3 regions of the Paenibacillus sp. S-38 genome follow, and region 2 is predicted to be linked to each of the others. Evidence: a T-box and tRNA genes for the amino acid it is inferred to sense, from the RefSeq annotation. Region 2 holds a T-box; the other regions hold tRNA genes.
The links. The T-box of region 2 lies ahead of ACP26L_RS24740 (arginine--tRNA ligase). A T-box ahead of a tRNA ligase gene usually reads a tRNA of that ligase, here a tRNA-Arg.
Positions count from the first base shown of each region.

Region 1: it encodes a tRNA-Arg, which carries the amino acid that the T-box ahead of ACP26L_RS24740 (arginine--tRNA ligase) is inferred to sense. The anticodon was not compared.
Region 3: it encodes a tRNA-Arg, which carries the amino acid that the T-box ahead of ACP26L_RS24740 (arginine--tRNA ligase) is inferred to sense. The anticodon was not compared.

Region 1 covers NZ_CP187970.1:24,003-30,391, reverse strand. Annotated here, with positions in the region: gene tadA (tRNA adenosine(34) deaminase TadA) at 1-252, shown strand, start outside; gene ACP26L_RS00155 (DedA family protein) at 326-931, opposite strand; gene ACP26L_RS00150 (hypothetical protein) at 1,109-2,266, opposite strand; gene ACP26L_RS00145 (zf-HC2 domain-containing protein) at 2,263-2,769, opposite strand; gene ACP26L_RS00140 (RNA polymerase sigma factor) at 2,766-3,290, opposite strand; tRNA gene ACP26L_RS00135 (tRNA-Arg) at 3,472-3,547, shown strand; gene map (type I methionyl aminopeptidase) at 3,762-4,505, opposite strand; gene helD (RNA polymerase recycling motor HelD) at 4,660-6,389, shown strand, end outside.
Region 2 covers NZ_CP187970.1:5,630,089-5,636,477, forward strand. Annotated here, with positions in the region: gene ACP26L_RS24735 (thermonuclease family protein) at 1-349, shown strand, start outside; gene ACP26L_RS24740 (arginine--tRNA ligase) at 487-2,388, opposite strand; T-box leader at 2,454-2,696, opposite strand; gene ACP26L_RS24745 (Gfo/Idh/MocA family protein) at 2,799-3,965, opposite strand; gene ACP26L_RS24750 (CBS domain-containing protein) at 4,157-4,582, opposite strand; gene ACP26L_RS24755 (amidohydrolase) at 4,727-5,914, opposite strand; gene ACP26L_RS24760 (YugN family protein) at 6,153-6,389, shown strand, end outside.
Region 3 covers NZ_CP187970.1:219,365-225,753, reverse strand. Annotated here, with positions in the region: gene gap (type I glyceraldehyde-3-phosphate dehydrogenase) at 172-1,179, opposite strand; gene ACP26L_RS01055 (sugar-binding transcriptional regulator) at 1,268-2,299, opposite strand; tRNA gene ACP26L_RS01050 (tRNA-Arg) at 2,559-2,633, shown strand; gene clpP (ATP-dependent Clp endopeptidase proteolytic subunit ClpP) at 2,761-3,342, shown strand; gene ACP26L_RS01040 (hypothetical protein) at 3,439-4,245, opposite strand; gene ACP26L_RS01035 (stalk domain-containing protein) at 4,430-6,220, opposite strand.

The DNA of each region.
Region 1 (6,389 bases), 2.6 Mb from region 2:
CGGCTGCTGAACTGCCGTCTTTATGTTACCCTCGAGCCCTGTCCCATGTGTGCGGGGGCGATCGTCCAGTCGCGGATCGTTCAGGTGGTCTACGGTACGCAGGATCCCAAGGCGGGATGTGCCGGCACACTAATGAACCTGCTGCAGGAGGAACGGTTCAATCACCGGGTTGACGTTGTCAGCGGGATTCTTCAAGAAGAATGCGGCTCGATGCTGACCGATTTCTTCCGCAGGCTGCGGGCAAAGAAGTAGCCGGGCTGTCAGTTAAGAAGCAAGCATAAGGTGACGTGGGGAAGGACAAGGCGCTTGTCCTTCCCTTTGTGCTCTATCTGGCCTTCTGGCGCAGAGGCCGAAGCCAGAGCATAGCCAGCCCTCCGGCCACCAGCAGCGCAAGCACGTACCATCCATACTTGGTGACCGTGCGGGAGATCACGTCGATCGAATCCCCGAAGTAATATCCGAGCATGAAGTAACCCAGCGTCCACAAGAATCCCGTAGAGTAAGAGTAAAGTGCATACGTCCGGTAGGGCATGCCGTTGATGCCGACCAGGTAGGGAACCAGATGCCGGACCACCGGGAGAAAATAGCTGAATACCAGCGTACCCGATCCGTAACGCCCCAGCATAGCATACGATCTTTCGATATAGGGCTCCATGCTCTTCTTCTGCCGAAGACGCTCCAGAACCGGATGCCCCATGACCCGGCCCAGCACATAACCGAGAGTTAGTCCCGAGACGACGCCCACATAGGTAATCACGAAAGCGGGCAGCGGCTTCAGTAGATGCAGCGCGCCCACCATGCCTCCGGTCATCACCACCACCTCATCCGGAATGGGCATCCCTACGATGCCGAGCCACAGGGCGAAGAACAGCGCGAGGTATCCGAACTGGTGGATGTAAGACAGCAGCGTATCAATCGTCACGTTTCTCATCTCCTTATCAAGGGCAGAGGGAAGCTCCCGGCCCGGTACTCTATCCAGATTTCCCGGAGAACCCTTCCTCTAAACGCCGAAGAACCGTTCCCTGTGGGGAACGGCTTTTACTAGAGTCTCAATGTTATGTGAGCCACGGCCTGTGCATACCTAATCCTACTCCATTGTTCTATCCCGTCATATGCGCCTGCCCTGATTGGGATTACGGCTGCCGAACAGGAGCCGGATGCCTCCGCCGATGAGCAGGACCGAAATGACGAACGTCTGGAAATACCGTTCGAACCAGTAGATGATTCTCCTCTGTATCTCAGAAGTGACCCACAGATCGAGCAGCTGCAGCAGCACTTGATCGAACAAATAATAAACACCGAGGCCGAGAAGACCGAAGCCAACCCAGCGCTGATAGTGCAGCAGCCACTCGACGACCGGGATATCCCGGAGCTCTTCCCTCTCCCATCTGGAGATATGCTGCAGGGCATCGAAGAAGCTGAAGAACCACAGCAGGGGGATCAGGAACATGAAGAGAGAGAGCCGCAGCACATCCAGGATGTAGACCGCGAGCAGAAACCCTGCCATGAGCTGGAAGCCCCTCTTCTGCAGGCCGAGATACATATGGCCCGCTCCCGGGAAGACGGAGAGAATCGCCGCAAGCGTCCGGTTCTTCCGTCCGCCGCCCCGCCACTCCTGAAAGTCCTCGAAGAACGTCCGGTCCGGCAGCGGTTCACCGGCTTCCCGGCGCTTCAGGAGCTGTACGCAGTCGAACATGCCGTAGAGCCAGACGATGGGGAGAACCCCCAGGAAGACGAAGAAATCGTCCTGACCGGTTAATGCCGCGAGGAACAGTGTCATGACGATGAAGCCGAAGAATACCGCCATGAAGGCCAGGCCCCGCTGCATCAGACCGAGATGAAAGTGCCCCAGCCCCGGAATGAATGACAGGAACACGGTAAAATAACGGTCGTTCGTCGCTGCAGGCGGATATACATCGGATGCATGGGGTTGTCTTTCGTAATGAATTCCTTGCTTGGCTTGCGCCTCTTCTTCGCGGGATACGGGACCCGGATACGAATAGGGCGGTCTCGGATGGGGTGAGGCCAGAAGAGACACGATCATGTCCACCAGGTTAATGAGGCCCACTATTATCCCCATCACGCACAGGAGTACGCCCAATTTCATCTCCCTGAATATCACAGCGGATAAGAAGGAAAACAGCGCCAGTCCGAAAAATAATACCCCATAGGTCATTCCTTTGATGACTCTGCCCCTATACAGGTGGCCAAGTCCCGGAATGAACGACAGCAGCAGAGCCACCATCGGATGTTTCGTTGAGTTCATCGGTTATCCTCTCTTTCTCGTTTGGACTCGATCCGATCCAGCAGGCCGACTGTTTTTTCCATCCATCTTACGGAATAAGGTTCCGTTTCGGCTGCCGGCCGGGCAAGGTCCGGATGATCCGGATCCACAGCCGCTGAAACGCTGCCCATCAAGAACTGAAATGTACCCGTGCCCATCAGGAGCATCGTAATGGCGGCGGCCACCCCGTAATGCAGCAGCGGATGCTGGAACCAAGACCGCGGGTGAAGGTGGATTCCGGTCTGCCTCGCAGGGGGGAACGCAGCAGAGCGATGTTCGATGTCCCACTGCTTCATGACCGATGCCTGCAGCGATGCGGTATCCGGCTGCGGCAGCACTTCGGCCAGCTCTTCCAGCGCTTCCAAGTAGATCTCGAAACAGGTAGCACAGTCCTCTGCCAGGTGAGTGTCACATCCGTCTCTTTCTTCCGGAGTGAGCACGCCCCGGACGTAGGCAAGCCATGTTTCCCTCGGCATATGGTTCATTCCAGATCTTCCTCCCTCCATGCTTTGCGCATATACTGCTTGGCCCGGTAAAGCTTGGACTCCACCGTTTTGACCGCCACCTGCTGCTCGTCGGCAATCTGTTGGTAGCTCTTGTCCTCGAGATAAAAGGCCACGACCACATCCCGGTACGCCCCCGGCAGCCGCTCGAGATTCTCCCTTACCCGCTCCCGGCGGTCCCTGTGCAGCACCTTTTCTTCCACGGGGCTGCCTGAGGGTCGAGCAGCCGCGCCAATGGCTTCCCATTCCTCGGTTAGCTGCTCCCTCTTGCGGTCTTTCGAGCGTTTATAGTCAATGGCCTTGTGTACGGCTATGCGCGTCAGCCATGTTTTCAATCCGCCGTGCCGGTACTGGGGGAGGGAGCTGTAGATCTTCAGCAGTACTTCCTGCGTCACATCCTCGGCATCCCCGGCTGAATGCAGCACCGAGTAGACGGCCTTGTACAAGTCGGTTCCGTACCGCTCCACGAGCTCGCGGAACGCTTCCCGGTCCCCACCTACGATCCGGGCTATCCATGCTTCTTCGGTAATCGGTCTCCCCCTCCCTTCTCCACAAGCAATAGACGACCGCCATGCCTCTCTTCACTGCAGCGGCCGCAAGAAATTTTTCCTGCCCGCGGAGGCCGGGTGTTCGCTTTTCTCCCGTGCGGCGGTGTGATATAATAACCCTTGGTTAGGATAACGCGTCCCCATAGCTCAACAGGATAGAGCAGTCCTCTCCTAAAGGACAGATAGTGGTTCGAGTCCTCTTGGGGACGCCATCTACATCACGGCACAGCATAATGACCCTTGAATTCAGGCCCTTTAGGGCTTTTTTTTCTCAGCGATAAGCTGGTGGGTATAAAGGATCTTTCCCCGCGGTACACTACCCGATGGATGATGAAACCCATGCACATTCAAACCAAAGTACATACCGACACCATGGCAAAAAGAGCCCGCATCCACGAATTCCTTCGTGCCGCAGGCTCTTTTCTTTCATTGCGTAAGGACAAGCGGACCGTCTTTTGTGATGGCCACCGTGTGTTCGAACTGCGCGGAGAGGCTGCCGTCCATCGTCCGGGCCGTCCACCCGTCAAAGTCGATGAACATCTCGTGCTTGCCCGCATTCACCATCGGTTCGATCGTGAATACCATGCCTTCTTCCAGGCGGAAGCCCCGTCCGGGCTTGCCGGCGTGCGGGAAGGAAGGCTCCTCATGCATATTGCGGCCGATCCCGTGGGCGACCAGATCGCGTACGACGGAGAAGCCGTTACCTTCGGCATGCTTCTGAATGGCGCTGACGACGTCTCCGATGCGGTTGCCGATCAAGGCTTTGGAGATCCCGAGATTCAGGCATTCCTTGGTCACGCAGACCAGCTTCTCGGCTTCCGGGGAAATGGTCCCGACCGCATACGTCTCACAGGTGTCGGCCATCCAGCCGTTATAGCAGCAGACGATATCGATCTTGACGATATCTCCGTTCACCAGCGGCTCCTTGCTCGGGAAGCCATGGGCTATGACATCATTGACCGAGGCACAGGTAGCTGCAGGGAAGCCCTTGAAGCCCTTGGTTACTTGGCTCGCTCCGTGTTTGACGATGAAGGCTTCGGCAAAATCGTTGATTTCCAAGGTAGAGATGCCCGGACGAACCATCTTGGCGATCTCCCTGTGGCAGGCGGCTAAGATCTGTCCCGCCTCGCGCATTTTAGCGATTTCTTCGGGTGTTTTAAGGATAATCATGGCTTTTCACTCCTAGCTTTTCCAAGGCCGCTCGGGCCGTTGTCACACTGATTGTACTCTATTGTACGCAGTTGCTTCAAAAACTTCCCATGTGGTAAGATGATCCACACTGAATTTTTGGAATCGGCTCAGCAGCATAAGGAGGTGCCGGACTTTGACACAAGATCCTGTTTGGCAGCAAGAGAAGGAAAGGCTTGGTCTCGTATTGGAACGGATCCAGGAGGAGATTAAACGGACGGAAGCCTTGTCGGAGGAACGCCTTACCACCGTAGCGGAGGCGCGTAAGGACTTTTGGAGCGATATCTCCGTTAACCTCTCGAACCGCGACGACATCATGGAAACGTATGCGGCGATCACCCAGCAGTCCATGATGCTGGGCGGCCAGGAACGCAGCCTTCAGCATGCGGAAGACAACCGCTACCGGCTTCTGCGTATGTACAATTCCCCTTATTTCGGCAGGATAGACTTTACGGAAGAAGGAACGGACGATACCCAACCGATCTACATCGGCATCGGCTCCGTCCTGGATGAAGAGACGCAGACATACTGGGTCTACGACTGGCGCGCGCCGGTCTCCTCCCTCTTCTACGACTATCCCCCGGGGCCGGCGAGCTACAAGACCCCCGTGGGCACAATCGACGGCCGACTGGAGCTCAAGCGGCAGTATATGATCCGCGGCGGCGAGCTCAAGGCGCTCTTCGATACAGGCGTCACCATCGGAGATGAGGTGCTGCAGGAGATTCTCGGTGGGCATGCGGATGACCGGATGAAGAGCATTGTGGCCACCATCCAGAGCGAACAGAACCGGATTATCCGGGATGACACCCATCCGGTATTGATCGTCCAGGGTGCCGCGGGGAGCGGCAAAACCTCCGTAGCTCTGCAGCGGGTCGCCTATCTGATGTACAAACACCGACAGACGCTGCATGCCGACAATATGGTGCTGTTCTCTCCGAACGCCCTCTTCAACAGCTATGTCGCCTCCGTCCTCCCTGAGCTTGGCGAAGCCAATATGCAGCAGACCACCTATCAGGAATATCTGCGCCTGCGTCTATCCCGCCAGTTTGAAGTGGAGGATGCGTATGACCAGATCGAAACCCTGCTCAGCCTCTCGCCGGAGGACAGCATGTATGAGCTGCGTACCGCCAGCATCCGGTTCAAATCGTCGCGTGCTTATATCGAGGTGATCGAGAAGTACGCAAAGCGGCTGGAGAAGGAAGGCATGCTCTTTCAGGACCTCCTCTTCCGCGGCCGGGTACTGATCAGCGGAGAGCGGATGGCCGAAGAATTTTACCGGCTGGATCCCGCACTGAAGCTCAGCAACAAGCTCCATCTTCTGAAGGAATGGCTGCTGAAGGAATTGAAAGATCTGGCTAAGCAGGAGCGCAGGAAATCGTGGGTCAAAAAAGAGATCGAGCTGCTCGACAAAGACGACTACCAGAGGGCCCACAATGCCCTTCAAAAGCAGGCAGGCGACCGGGAGGTAGCATTTGACGACGCACAGCAGGAAGCGCTGCTCTTGGCCAAATTCGTCGTCCACGAGAGGTTCAAGAGCCTGCGCAGCCGGATCAAGGCCCTACGTTTCGTCTCAGGCTCCTTGCTGTATAAGCAGATGCTATCCCAGAATGCCCTGACCGCCGATGATATGAGCCGGCTGCTTCCTGCAGGGTGGGATGACGTGCGCCAGTGGACCTTGGAGCGCATGGAAGCGGGGCAGCTGCCTTATGAGGATGCCACGCCCCTGCTGTACCTGACGGGACTTCTGGAAGGCTTCCATTCGTACAATGCGGTACGCCATGTGCTGATCGACGAGGCGCAGGATTACTCGGCATTCCAACTCGCCTTCCTGCGAAGACTGTTCCCCCGTGCTCGCATGACCCTGCT
Region 2 (6,389 bases):
CCGGCTGATCGGCGTCAACACGCCTGAAACGGTGAAGCCCGGCAGCCCCATCCAGCCGTACGGCAAGCAGGCGAGCGCCTTCACCAAGGGGAAGCTCACCGGCCAAAGCGTCTATCTCTTCGCAGACACAGGGGACAAGGACAAGTACGGTCGTCTGCTCCGCTATGTCTTCATCCGGGGGGAGAGCGTCATGTTCAACGAAACGCTCATGCGTGAAGGCTATGCGAACACAATGACGATCCAGCCGAACGTCATGTTCCAGGACCTCTTCCGCAAGGCGGAGAAGGAAGCGCGCGAGGCGAAGCGCGGCCTGTGGGGCGACCCGGAGAGCGCAGCGAAAAAGAAGTGAGAGAGATCATGCTCACAGAGATCATGCTCACAAGGAAATAAGGCGTAAAATGAAAAGAAGCAAAGGAGAGGCCGCCTGCCCCTCCTTTGCTTCTTTCATTTCCATATTCTCCGGACTACAGCCCTCTTGACCGCCGTTTACAACCGCTCCGGAGCCGGCAGTCCGAGCACCTCGAGCGCCTCGCCCATCGTCTTCTTGAAGCGGGCGGTAAGCCACAGCCTGAACTGCCGCTGCTCTTCGCCGGCGCTCCGGATCGGCAGCGCGCTGTAGAAGGTATTGAACCGGGCTCCTAGCTCATAGGCGTAAGTGCAGATTTGGTGTGGAGCCAGCTCTCCGGCCGCCGTCTGCAGCGTATCCTCCCAGAGGCTGAGCTGCCTGAGCAGCGCGTGCTCCGCAGGCTCGGGCTCCTCCGGGAAGCCGCTTGGCAGAACGCCGGCCGGCATGTGCTGCGCCTCAGCCTCCGCTTTCGCCAGCAGCGTTGCCGCCCTCGCATACGCATAGAGCACGTAGACCCCTGTGTTCCCGGTCAGCTCCGTTGCCTGCTTCAAATCAAACACCACCTCGGTGGCGAGATGAAAGCGGAGCAGGTAGTAGCGGATGGCCGCCGCCGCAATGAGCCTGCCGGGCAGACCCTCCCGTTCTCCGCGCTCCTGCTCGATCACCTGCTGCATAGTCTGCAGCAGCTCCGCGGCCCGGATGCCGACGCCCTGTCTGCCGCTCATCGCATACGAGGCCTTCTCATCCGACGTGTCCACCCCTAGCTCCCGTGCCGCGGCCGGACTCAAGGAGACGACGCCATAGCTCACGTGATGCAGCCGGTCCGCCTGCTCCTTATAGCCCAAGGCTTCGAGCGACTGCTTTACCACGGCCTGGGGGTACGCTTGACGGGAATCGATCACGTTAATCACCCGGGAGGCTCTGCCGAAGGCTCCTGTTCCCTCCCCCGTCCCATGCGTAGTGCTGACCTCTCCGTCGAATGCCGTATACCTGAAGTTCTCCGGAAGCAGCCCGAACTTCCACAGGTGATATGCAATGTCTTTGGCCGTGTAGGTCAGAATGCCGTTCGAACGCACGAGCACCTTGGCTGCCTGGTAGCCGGCATCGGCAGCCTCCCCGTTCCGGTCCGCGTCCGGCTCATCCGCCGGCTGAAGCACCCAGCAGCCGGCCTGAGCCCCCTCCGCCACTTTCCGGAAAGCGGTCGTCTCCTGAAGCCGTTCAAACGCCGCCTTCCAGAAGCCCCGCCTGACGATGCTGCTCTCCCACACAAGCAGGTCATAGCCGATGCCGAACAGCTTCATCTCCTGCAGCTGCTCCCGTACGATCTTCTCTGCGGTCAAAAGACCGAGCCAAGAGAGAGCGGACTGCCCTTCTTCGAGCGCATGCAGCACCTTCGTGCGTTCCTCCTCAAGTCCCGGCCGCGCGGCATATTCCTTGTTGATCCAGGCATAAGCGTCCCAGCAGTAGTCCCCGAATCTGGGATGATCCCCCTTCAGTCCGGTATGGAGCAGCCCGACGACCGTATCGGCGAGCTGGTTGCCGAGATCGTCAATATAGTTGTGCACCTCGACTTCATACCCGGTTCTCCGCAGCAGCCGCACGAGGGTATCCCCGATGACGGCGTTGCGCAGATGGCCGATATGTGCGGATTTGTTCGGGTTGATCGATGTGTGCTCCACGATGATTTTCTCCTGCTTCGACGGATCCGCAGCAGCGGGCCGCTCTTCCTCCTCGGCCCATCTCCGCCAATTCAGCCGGAAGTTGATAAACCCGGGAGGCACCGCCTCCACCTGCCGGATCAGCCCGTCTGCGAGCCCGTTCTGCTCGAGCCGGTCCCGGAGCTGCTCGGCCAAGCGCATCGGCGGGATCCGCAGCTCCTTCGCGAGCACCATGGCGGCGTTCGTAGAGTAATCGCCATGCTCCAGCAGAGAGGGAGGCTCGATCCGGATCTCGGCCGGATCCCGGCGGCGCAGTCCCTTCACCTCCTCCAGCATATCCTCTACACATTCACTTACGGCCTTCGCCAGCCTTCCTTTGACCATGCCTGTTCCCTCCTTCTGGATAATGGCTGTGTCCTGGATCCCAATACAAAAAGCCCCCGTCTCACCAAAGAGACGAGGGCTGTGACACACACTCGCGGTACCACTCTTGTTGTTAACGGCGCTTGGAACGCGCCTTAACCGCTCGAACCGGATAACGGCTTCTGCCGGATCCGCCTACACCGGGAATCTTCCCTGCTCGGCAGACCGTCTCCGGGATCCGTTTCACCTGCCGCTCCCGTACCGGCTCCCACCCTCCCGGCTCGCTTGAACGTTTCATCGGCGGTTACTTTTCCCATCACAGACGATTGCTTATGAATTTTAAACAGTATATCCCAAGGGGTCATGGGTATTCAAGTCCTAATTTTCAAGGGTACAGCCCGGCCCGGAATCACGAAAGTGTTCCCTCCTGGCTAATGTGTCCCGCTGACATCCATATCATCAATCGTCCGGGTCACCTTCTTGTAGGTCGAGGAAGCGATCTTCTCCTGCAGTTTCGTATAGAACAGCTCCTCATCGATCGGCAGGTCGACCCAGTTGTCCGTCCATGCGGACAGGTACATCGCATTGGACAGCGTCAGGCCCAGAATGCCTTCTTCGCCGGGTGCCAAAAGCGGCGTGCCGCGGAGGATATGATCCGTGAAATTCTGCGTGATGCCCTTATGCTGCGTCCCTTCCGACGATTCCACCGGCACCTCCCACCTCCAGCACTCCGGCTGGCCGAAGCCGCCGCGAAAGTCGCGGTTGAACTCTGGCTCCGGCACCCGCAGCCGCCAGAAGGTCAGCTTGCCGTCTTCGATGACGATCTTGCCGCGGTCTCCGGTCACCTCATATCGGTTCGTGCCCGGCGCTTCCCCTGTCGTGGTGACAAACAGCCCCGTCGCCCCATTCTCATATTCGACGTAAGCGGTGACATCATCCTCCACTTCGATGCTGCGGTACTTGCCGAAATGGCAGAACGCCCGTACGCGCTTCGGCATCATATCCACCGTCCACTGCCAGAGGTCGAGCTGGTGGGGATCCTGGTTGAGCAGGACGCCACCGCCTTCCCCGCCCCAGGTGGCACGCCAGCCGCCAGAATCATAATAGCTCTGGGAGCGGTACCAGGTCGTGATAATCCAGTTCGTGCGCCGGATCTCGCCCAGCTCCCCCGAAGTGACGAGATCACGGAGCTTCCGGTACAGGGGATTCGTCCGCTGGTTATACATGATGCCGAAGGCTTTGCCTGACCGTGCCGCGGCTTCGTTCATCTCCCGGACCTGCTTCGTATACACGCCTGCCGGCTTCTCTACGAGCACATGGTATCCATCGCCGAATGCGCGTGAAGCGATAGGCGGATGATCATAATGCGGCGTGCAGATCAGCACCGCATCGAAGCTCTTCGACGCGAAGAATTCATCCAGCCCGGAGAACAGCTTCACCCGGTCTCCGTACTGCTCCTTCGCCCAAGCCAGACGGTACGGGTCGATATCCGCCACCGCCGTCAGCTCCGCCCCATGGACTTCTCCCTGAAGCAAATAGCCTGCATGGCCTCTGCCCATATTGCCGATGCCCACAATTCCGATGCGTACCGATTCCATGCGCTTCGCCCGCCTCCCCTGCTTTTATGCACCTGACGGCCCGGGCTAATATCCCTCCGTCCGACGTTCTTCTCTTATTATACCCTGTGGGTTAGCCGCGGCAAGGAAAAGTTCCATCTTTTTACAAAAAACAATACCCTCCCGAAAGGCTCGGAAGGGCGTCATCATCACAATTATGCACATTAAAAAAATTAGGAGTGCGTTTTCTCCGAAATTTGGCTGAGCGCCTGTCCGGCCTCATCCTCGAATTTGTCACGGACAGCCAGGTCACCGATCGATACGATTCCGATAAGCTCGCCGTTCTCTACGACCGGCAGACGGCGGATCTGTTCTTTGGCCATCACTTTGGCCGCCTCATCCACCGTGGTCTCCGGTCCTACGGAAACGACGCGCCCGCTCATCACTTCCGAGATGGCTGTGGAGCCGGAATGCTTCTCGGCATAGCCCCGGACGACCAGGTCGCGGTCGGTCAGCACGCCGATCAGCTTACGCCCGTCGACTACAGGAATGAAGCCTGTATCTTCCTGCTTCATCTTGACTGCCGCCTCGAAGATATTGTCCTTCAGGGTCACTACCGCACAATCGGTGGTCATGATTTCACGAAGCGTTTTGCTCATGGCTGTATTCCCTCCCAAAAGAAGATGGCAGCCTGCGGCTGCACAGAGTAATGGGGTTGCATCGTCCCCCGAGCTTCTGCAGGAATAGCTTCTCCCCCGCATACTCTCCCCATGCGCCTCCCGGCTGCTACATAACGGGAAAGGCTACTCGCCGCGGTGTTCTTTCATATAATCCTCCGTTACCGCCAAAAACAGCTTGGCCGCATTCACCATCGCCTGCTCGTCGATATCGAACCGCGGGTGATGATGCGGATGGACAATGCCCCGCTCCTTATTACCCGCGCCCACGAACATGAAACAGCCGGGAATCTGCTCCAGATAGTAGGCAAAATCCTCACCCGCCATAATCAGCGGGGAAAGACGCGCCTGCTCGCTGCCGAACACACCGGCCGCCGCCCGTTCGAACCGGCTGGCTTCACCGGCATCGTTCACCACCGGAGGATAGCCGAGCCGGTAATCGATCTTCGCCTCCGCCCCGTACATGGCGCAGGTCTGGCGGACCAGCTGCTCGAAGCGCTCCTTCACCTCAAGGCGGATCCGGCTGTCGAAGGTTCTTACCGTGCCCTTGAGCACGGCCGATTCGGCGATGACATTGAAGGAGGTTCCGCTGTGGAACGAACCAACGCTGACCACACAGGGCTGGGTCGGGTCCGTGCTGCGGGAGACGATCGACTGCAGGTTCACGACCAGCTGGGAAGCGACATAGACGCTGTCCACCGTCTCGTGGGGCAGCCCGCCGTGCCCGCCGCGGCCGGCGACGGTAAGGGTGAACTCATCCGCCGCGGCCATGAACGGCCCGGGTCTGGAAGAGACGGCGCCCACCTCCAGCGGCGTCCACAAGTGAATGCCGTACACGACATCCACTCCCGCCAGCGCTCCGGCTTCTATCATCCCGAGCGCCCCGCCCGGCGTAGTCTCCTCCGCCGGCTGGAACAAGAATACGACCCGGCCTCCCACCTGGTTCCGGTGCCGGCTCATCGTCCGGGCCACTGTGAGCAGGGTCGCCGTATGGGCATCGTGCCCGCACGCGTGCATCACGCCCGGCACCTGCGAAGCATATTCCGCCGTCTTCTCGTCCTGGATCGGCAGCGCGTCCATATCGGCCCGGAGTGCAACGGTCGGTCCATCCGGGGCTCCCTGCAGAATGCCGATCACTCCATGCCCCCCACCGACATTCTCCCTCACTTCCAATCCCCAGCTCCGCAGCTTTTCCGCCACGAATGCGGCCGTGGCCGATTCCTGGTACGAGAGCTCGGGATTGCGGTGCAGATGGCGCCGCCATTCGATCATCTCCGGCACTGCCGACAAAAGTGTTTGTTCCATTGATTGCATGGCTATGGCCCTCCGCTCCAACGCTTCCGTGTAGGATACTTTGCTGATTAAAGTTATTTTAACAAATCCTCATCCGCGTTTCACCCTGCCCGGACACAGGAATTTCAAACTTTGCCAGAGGGCCGGGTTCGGCCCGTCTGCATTAGGCTTGCACTGCGAAGGGAAACATACTATCATGAATAAAGGGTTTTGGGAAGCTATGGAATGCTGTGTATACATATATTAGGAGGGTTTACCTGTGATCATTGAAAACAGCGGATTAAAAGGACTGAAGAGCGATCTGGCTCACCTCGACCAATCCATGGAGCAGCTGGGCTTCGTACGGTGGCAGTGGGAATACTACCGCGCGACTTATGACCTTCAGCTCAAAGATAGAGATTCCCAGAATGACTACTTCCTCCGCATCAACACGCGCGTGGAAACCGGCAAGCTCGAATCCCCGCACGCCATTCTGTACATTGAAGACGTGTACATC
Region 3 (6,389 bases), 2.8 Mb from region 2:
TGAGTATCTATCGCAGAGCGCAAACGCGGATCCTTTGAACTTTCGTTATAACCTCTTCCTATAATTCAGAAAAACGAAAGTTCAACAGATCCCGAAGATAGATACTCATTGGACCGCGCCAGTGCGCTTTGGTGTTCAGGGTGTTAGCAGACCATTACCACAGTTTCGTTCTTACAGACCTTTTTTGGCGATGAAGTTAGCCAGGTCAACGACACGGTTGGAGTAGCCCCACTCGTTGTCGTACCAGGAAACGACTTTCACCATGTTGTCGCCGACAACCATCGTGGAGAGGGCGTCGATCGTGGAGGAAGCCGGGTCGCCGTTGTAGTCGGAGGATACAAGCGGCTCTTCGGAGTAGTTCAGGATGCCTTTCAGAGGGCCGTTAGCCGCTTCTTTCAGGGCGTTGTTGATGTCGTCAACCGTTACGTTCTGGCTCAGTTCAACTACCAGGTCCGTTACGGAAACGTTAGGCGTAGGTACGCGCATAGCCATACCGTTCAGCTTGCCTTTCAGCTCAGGCAGAACGAGGGATACAGCTTTGGCAGCGCCTGTAGTCGAAGGGATGATGTTCTCGGCAGCTGCACGCGCACGGCGCAGATCCTTGTGCGGCAGGTCGAGTACGGACTGGTCATTCGTGTAGGAGTGAACCGTCGTCATCATGCCTTTTACGATACCGAACTTGTCGTTGATTACCTTAGCGAAAGGAGCCAGACAGTTCGTTGTGCAGGAAGCGTTGGAGATGATCGTGTGCTGGGAAGCGTCGTACTTGTCTTCGTTAACGCCCATAACGATCGTGATGTCTTCGTTCGTAGCCGGTGCGGAGATGATAACCTTCTTCGCGCCGCCTTTCAGGTGAAGCTCGGCTTTCTCTTTCGCAGTAAAGATCCCTGTGGATTCAACGACGATTTCTACGCCGTTAGCGCCCCAAGGCAGGTTTTCCGGATTGCGCTCTGCAAATACTTTAACGGTTTTGCCGTTTACGATCAGCGCGCCTTCAGTTGCTTCAACCGTTGCATTCAGCTTGCCGTGCGTAGTGTCGTATTTGAGCAGGTGAGCCAGCGTGTTTACGTCTGTCAGGTCGTTGATTGCAACGATTTCTACTTCAGGGTTGCCCAGTGCTGCACGAAATACGTTACGGCCGATACGACCAAATCCGTTAATACCCACTTTTACCATGATTGATAGCCTCCCAAAATGTATATTGTCACACCCGCGATTCCCGCACTGCGGGTCCGCTGGGCGCAACGTTCAAGACAGGAAAAACCTGTCATGATGAACTGATGTTGCGGATGATCTCCTGCGCTGCTGCTTCGTCGGTAACGAGCACGTCCTCATGACCGTACTTGAGCACCGAGGCGATCGCCTCGCCTTTGCTTCGGCCTCCCGCCACCCCGATCACGGTATCCATGCCCTGAATATCCTCGAGTCGAAGTCCGATGGTCGGCATGCGGTGAAGTATGCGGCCGCTTCGGTCAAAGTAATACCCGAACGCTTCCGCAAGCGCCCCTTCCCTCTGCAGGCTTTCGGTCGTTTTCCGGTCCACTTTGCGCCTCCTGGCCATTACCATAGCATCTCCCATCCCATGAATGACCATCCGTGCCTGACGGATGAACTGGATGATCTCGGAGATCGTGGTATCCTGGATCAGCGACTGATAAGCTTCCTCGCCGAGGTGATCGGGTACGTGGAGCAGACGATAACGCGCTCCAGTCTTCTTAGCCATGGTGGAGGCAATCGTATTCGCCTGCATCTCGAGGCTCTCCCCAAGCCCTCCGCGGGCCGGTACGAACCAGATGCCCTTCATCGCCGGCGCTGCCGTAAGATGGTAGGCCACTTCAGCCATCGTCGATCCGCCGGTAACGGCGACGACGTCGTTCTCTCTAACCAGCTTGCGCAGGACGGACGCACCGGCACGGCCAAGCTCCTTCTTCACCTGGGGTGAAGTGTCGGAATCGCCGGGCACGATAACCACCTGCTTCAGTCCGAAATGCACGCGCAGCCTCTCTTCCAGTTCCGTGAGCCCGAACAGGTCCTTCACGAGCGGTTCGATCCGCTCCAGCAGTTCCCTGCCCGCCATACTGATGCGTATGCCGGAGGCATCCACGTCGACCAGCCCCTGCTCCTTCAGAAAGTCCACTTCCGCGCGGAGCACCCGCTCCGTCGTGTTCAGCATTCCCGCCAAAGTGCGCCGGCCGATCATCCCGGAAACCAGGATATGATGAAGAACGGTATAGCGCTTCTTCATGGTGTCCATCAAGTCGGGAAGCAGCTGTTTTTGGATGTCAAGAATCTCTCTCATGGATTCACTCCCGCTTGCTTGCTAACTGGACACTTTTCGTCCCGGTGATGCATTTTCAGTCCCACATTCTCCAAAAGAAGAACTAAGCTCTCACTTAGTTATCCCTAATATACCGGATTTTCAAACCATTTTCAAGAGAGCCTTTGTAAAAATCTTGTAACCGAAAAACTTTTGGACAGGGACTTGCATTCCGGCTTGGCATGCTATATAATCAATTTTGCTGTCACACACAAGTGATCGCACAGCAAGCTTCATACATGCGCCCGTGGTCCAATGGATATGACGTAGGCCTCCGGAGCCTGAGATTAAGGTTCGATTCCTTACGGGCGCGCCACTTATACAAACAAGCAGATCAGCTGACAGAGCTGGTCTTTTTTTGTCGGTTAATTTGACCTTTCTTGACCTTAGTTTGTTTTTGGGCTATGATGGTTATAGTTTAATTATAAAGGAGGCTGCAGCTCATGAGTTTTATCCCAATGGTAGTCGAACCGGATGCAAGAGGGGAACGCGCCTACGATATTTACTCGCGTTTGCTCAAGGACCGCATCATCTTTCTTGGAAGTGGCATTAACGACGTTGTAGCCAACTCGATCATTGCGCAGCTGCTGTTCCTGGCGGCCAGCGATCCCGACAAAGACATTCATCTGTATATCAACTCCCCGGGAGGCTCGATCACTTCGGGCATGGCGATCTACGACACGATGCAGTTCATCAAGCCGGACGTCTCGACGATCTGCGTCGGCATGGCCGCTTCGATGGGCGCGTTCCTGCTCGCCGCAGGCGCCCCTGGCAAGCGTTTTGCGCTGCCGAACAGCGAAGTCATGATCCATCAGCCGCTCGGCGGCGCCGAAGGCCAAGCCAGCGATATCGAGATCCGTGCGAAGCGGATCCTGAAGATGCGCGACAAGCTGAACACGATCCTCGCCGAGCGCACAGGCCAGTCCTTTGAGCGCATCGAGAAGGATACCGACCGCGACAACTTCATGTCGGCGGAAGAAGCCCGCGCTTATGGTCTGATCGATAAGGTTATCGAGAAAGTGTAAGTTCCCCATCAACCTGCGGTAAACCTAAGAGCCTGCCCCTCCGGTCATCCGGATGGCAGGCTTTTTGGTTAGGCTCACCCTGTTCTCCATCAATGGTTACTTCGCATCCGTAGTGAAGCTGAATACATGAGTCCGCCGCCCCGCCTCCACTTCGATCCGCACCCTGCGGTCCGGCTGAAATCCGCCTTCAGGCTCAAATGTCATACCGTACTGCGTCGCCCCTGTCGCTCCCGGCACCGGAGCATCCGGCGAATCTTCATAACGTACCCGCATGCCCATAGAGTCATAGCTGCCCTTCCATGCCACCGTCACCACGGTTTCGGTGGGCACATGTTCCATCCCGTCAGCCGGGTATGTACTCATAATCCAATTTCTTGACTGATAGGCATTCCATCCCCACCAGAGAGCCAGCAAGCTTCCTAGACCCAGCAAAAAGCGTATTCCCTCCTGCCGTGAAAGGCTGACCTCCGAATTTCCACGGCCAGCCAGCGAAAGTCCGGCGGCAGTGACGGCAGCAAGAGCCCCTAGGATCAGCCATCCATGCAGCCCCACACCTAAGAAAAATCCTACCTTCGGTGGAAGGGGCCAATGCCGGATCAAGCTCCCCTGATACATCATCCATGAATACAGGGCCGGCACCTGCCCAAGCAGCAGCAAAGCCATTCCCGCCAAACTTGATAACAGCAGCAGACGCCTGGCCTTTCCTTTTCGGTACACCCAGGCACCCAGCAGCATACCAGCTCCCCCAACCATGCTGCAGAGGGCCCACTGTCCAATCTCCGCCTCCTTGACCTCCCCAAGCACATACCAAGGGAATACAGGAAAATACAAGCTCCCTATCCCGATACAACTCCATCCGATCCACTGCCAGATCCGCTGCGGTTCCCTCCACCAAGGGCTCATTTCACCCCCTCCTCCTGAGTCCTTTCCTACAAGCTAGACGAGTTCTGCGGACCGCAGGTTGCCGGATTGGGGTGATGACTGCCTGACGGATCGCTGACACTGACTTCGTTAGCTCGGACAGCAGAGCATAAGAAAAAGCCCTTTCCTTATGAATGGCATAGGAAAGGGCTGTTATTGCTATAGATTACGGCTGCTGCTCTACACGGTCGTCCAGCGGATAGAAGATCAGATCCACCGGGAAAGCCGAGCCGGCCGGCGGGCTGAACTCAATATCAAGCGATTCTTCCTTGCCCGTCGTCTTCGCAAGGATCTGCATGCCGTCAAAGGCCGTGATGACCCCCGATTCCGGAATAAGTCGAATGTCTCCGTTGATCTTAATCGGCCCCTTGAAGACGCCACCCTTGGCCAAGATCATGATAGCCATTTTGCGCGGCTTATCGGCATGAATTTTGTAAATGACGCCGTAGTTGCCGTCATTCTTGACCTCAGCCTTCCGCTGTGGATCGTAACCCGGCAGGAACGGATCTTTGATCCCATCGCCAAGAATCAGCCTGGACGGTGTCGTGAACGAAGAAGCGTCGATGTTCCATTTCACTTCCGAGATCGGGAAGGTGCCTCTTACGTGGCCGCTGAAATCAAGCTTTGGCAGCGCCAGCGCCTTCTGGGAGACATCTTTGGCGGCAATAAAGGAGAACTGTACCTTGCCGTCCGTCTCGAGGTCATAGAACAAATTCACGCCTTGAGCCGGGTAGAAGTCCGGCATCTGCTTGTAAGTGAATGTCTGGCCTGCAGGGATCGTCATGCTTTCGCTCAGCGGGTCCCCGAGCAGGAAGTCGACTGTGGCTTCACTGCCGATCAGGTTCGCGTAGACCGAAGGCCACACTTCCCCTTTATTCGTCGTCTTGATCGTGACCGGCTTATTTGTCATGTTCTTCGCCAGGATGGCGAAGCTTACTTTTTCCTTGGTCCCGTTGATATGGTCGGCATACAATCTCGCTTTGCCTTCGACTTCGTCCTGATACAGGATGCCCTGCTCATAGAACTCCTCCGGACTGTCGGAGACCAGAAGCGTCCGCCCCGGAACCTCGGTAGCCGTCTTAGGCAGCTCCGGCAGTTCCCAGAAGTGGCTCCACAGCGTGCTCCAGTTCGTCTTGATGAAGGAACCGACCGGCTTCATGTAGATCGGGTACTCCACAGCGCTCAGGAAGGTCTCATTCGAGATCACCAGATTGCGTGTGTACGGCTCGCTCTTGTTGCCGTTGATGTCCCATACGGTCAGGGTGATCGGGTAGGTGCCCGCTTGGAAATAAGCGTCTTCCTTGCCCTTCCACTCGAACTTGGCAATCCCTTCGGCATCCGGATCATAGCTCAGATCCACGAACTTGATCGGCTCGCCGATCTTGTAGGTCTGCTTGGCAAAAGTGAACTTCGCCACCGGCTTGGAGTTGCTCGTGTTCGGATCGTACAGCCCTTGAGGCGCATTCACATGCAGCACTTCCACGCGGCGCAGTTCATTGTTATACGTATATTTGGCTCCCATGTAATCCGCGAGCCAGGTCAGCTTGATCATCAGGCGTCCGTTCACAATGGCGGCTACGTCGTCAAAGGCCATCCAATACCCGTTAATCCATACCGATTTGTTGTCAATGTCGAGCATGATCTCATAGCCCGGGGTCTCCATCTCAATTTGGCGGGTAGCGTCATTCCACTCCACCTTCATGCCGAGCGCATCACCGAGGAACTTTGCCGGCACATACATTTTGTCCTTAATGATTGTAGCCGGGGCATCCAGGGTCACCTGCGTGCCATTCAGGAAGGCTTCCGCCTTGTCAATATACAGCAGCACATACGTGGTGCTGGCGGATGCGAGCGGGTTCTTCTCCTCCTCAGCCGCCGCTCCCGGGGAAACCCATACGAATGACATCAGCAGGCTGACCACCATCAAGAGGGCCAGTTCTTTTTTGATTCGTTTCATGTTCTCTTCTCCTACTCCTCTTCCTGCAGCTCTATTCTGTCTCTTCATCCCAGGCCAAAAAACCTTCTCCGGCCGTTTGAGGCACGTCATAATAGACGCACGGCTCGAAAAAAGGTTGCGCTCTTCCCCTTGGCACTATACTTCTGAAGCCCTACTTTTAGCACAGGAA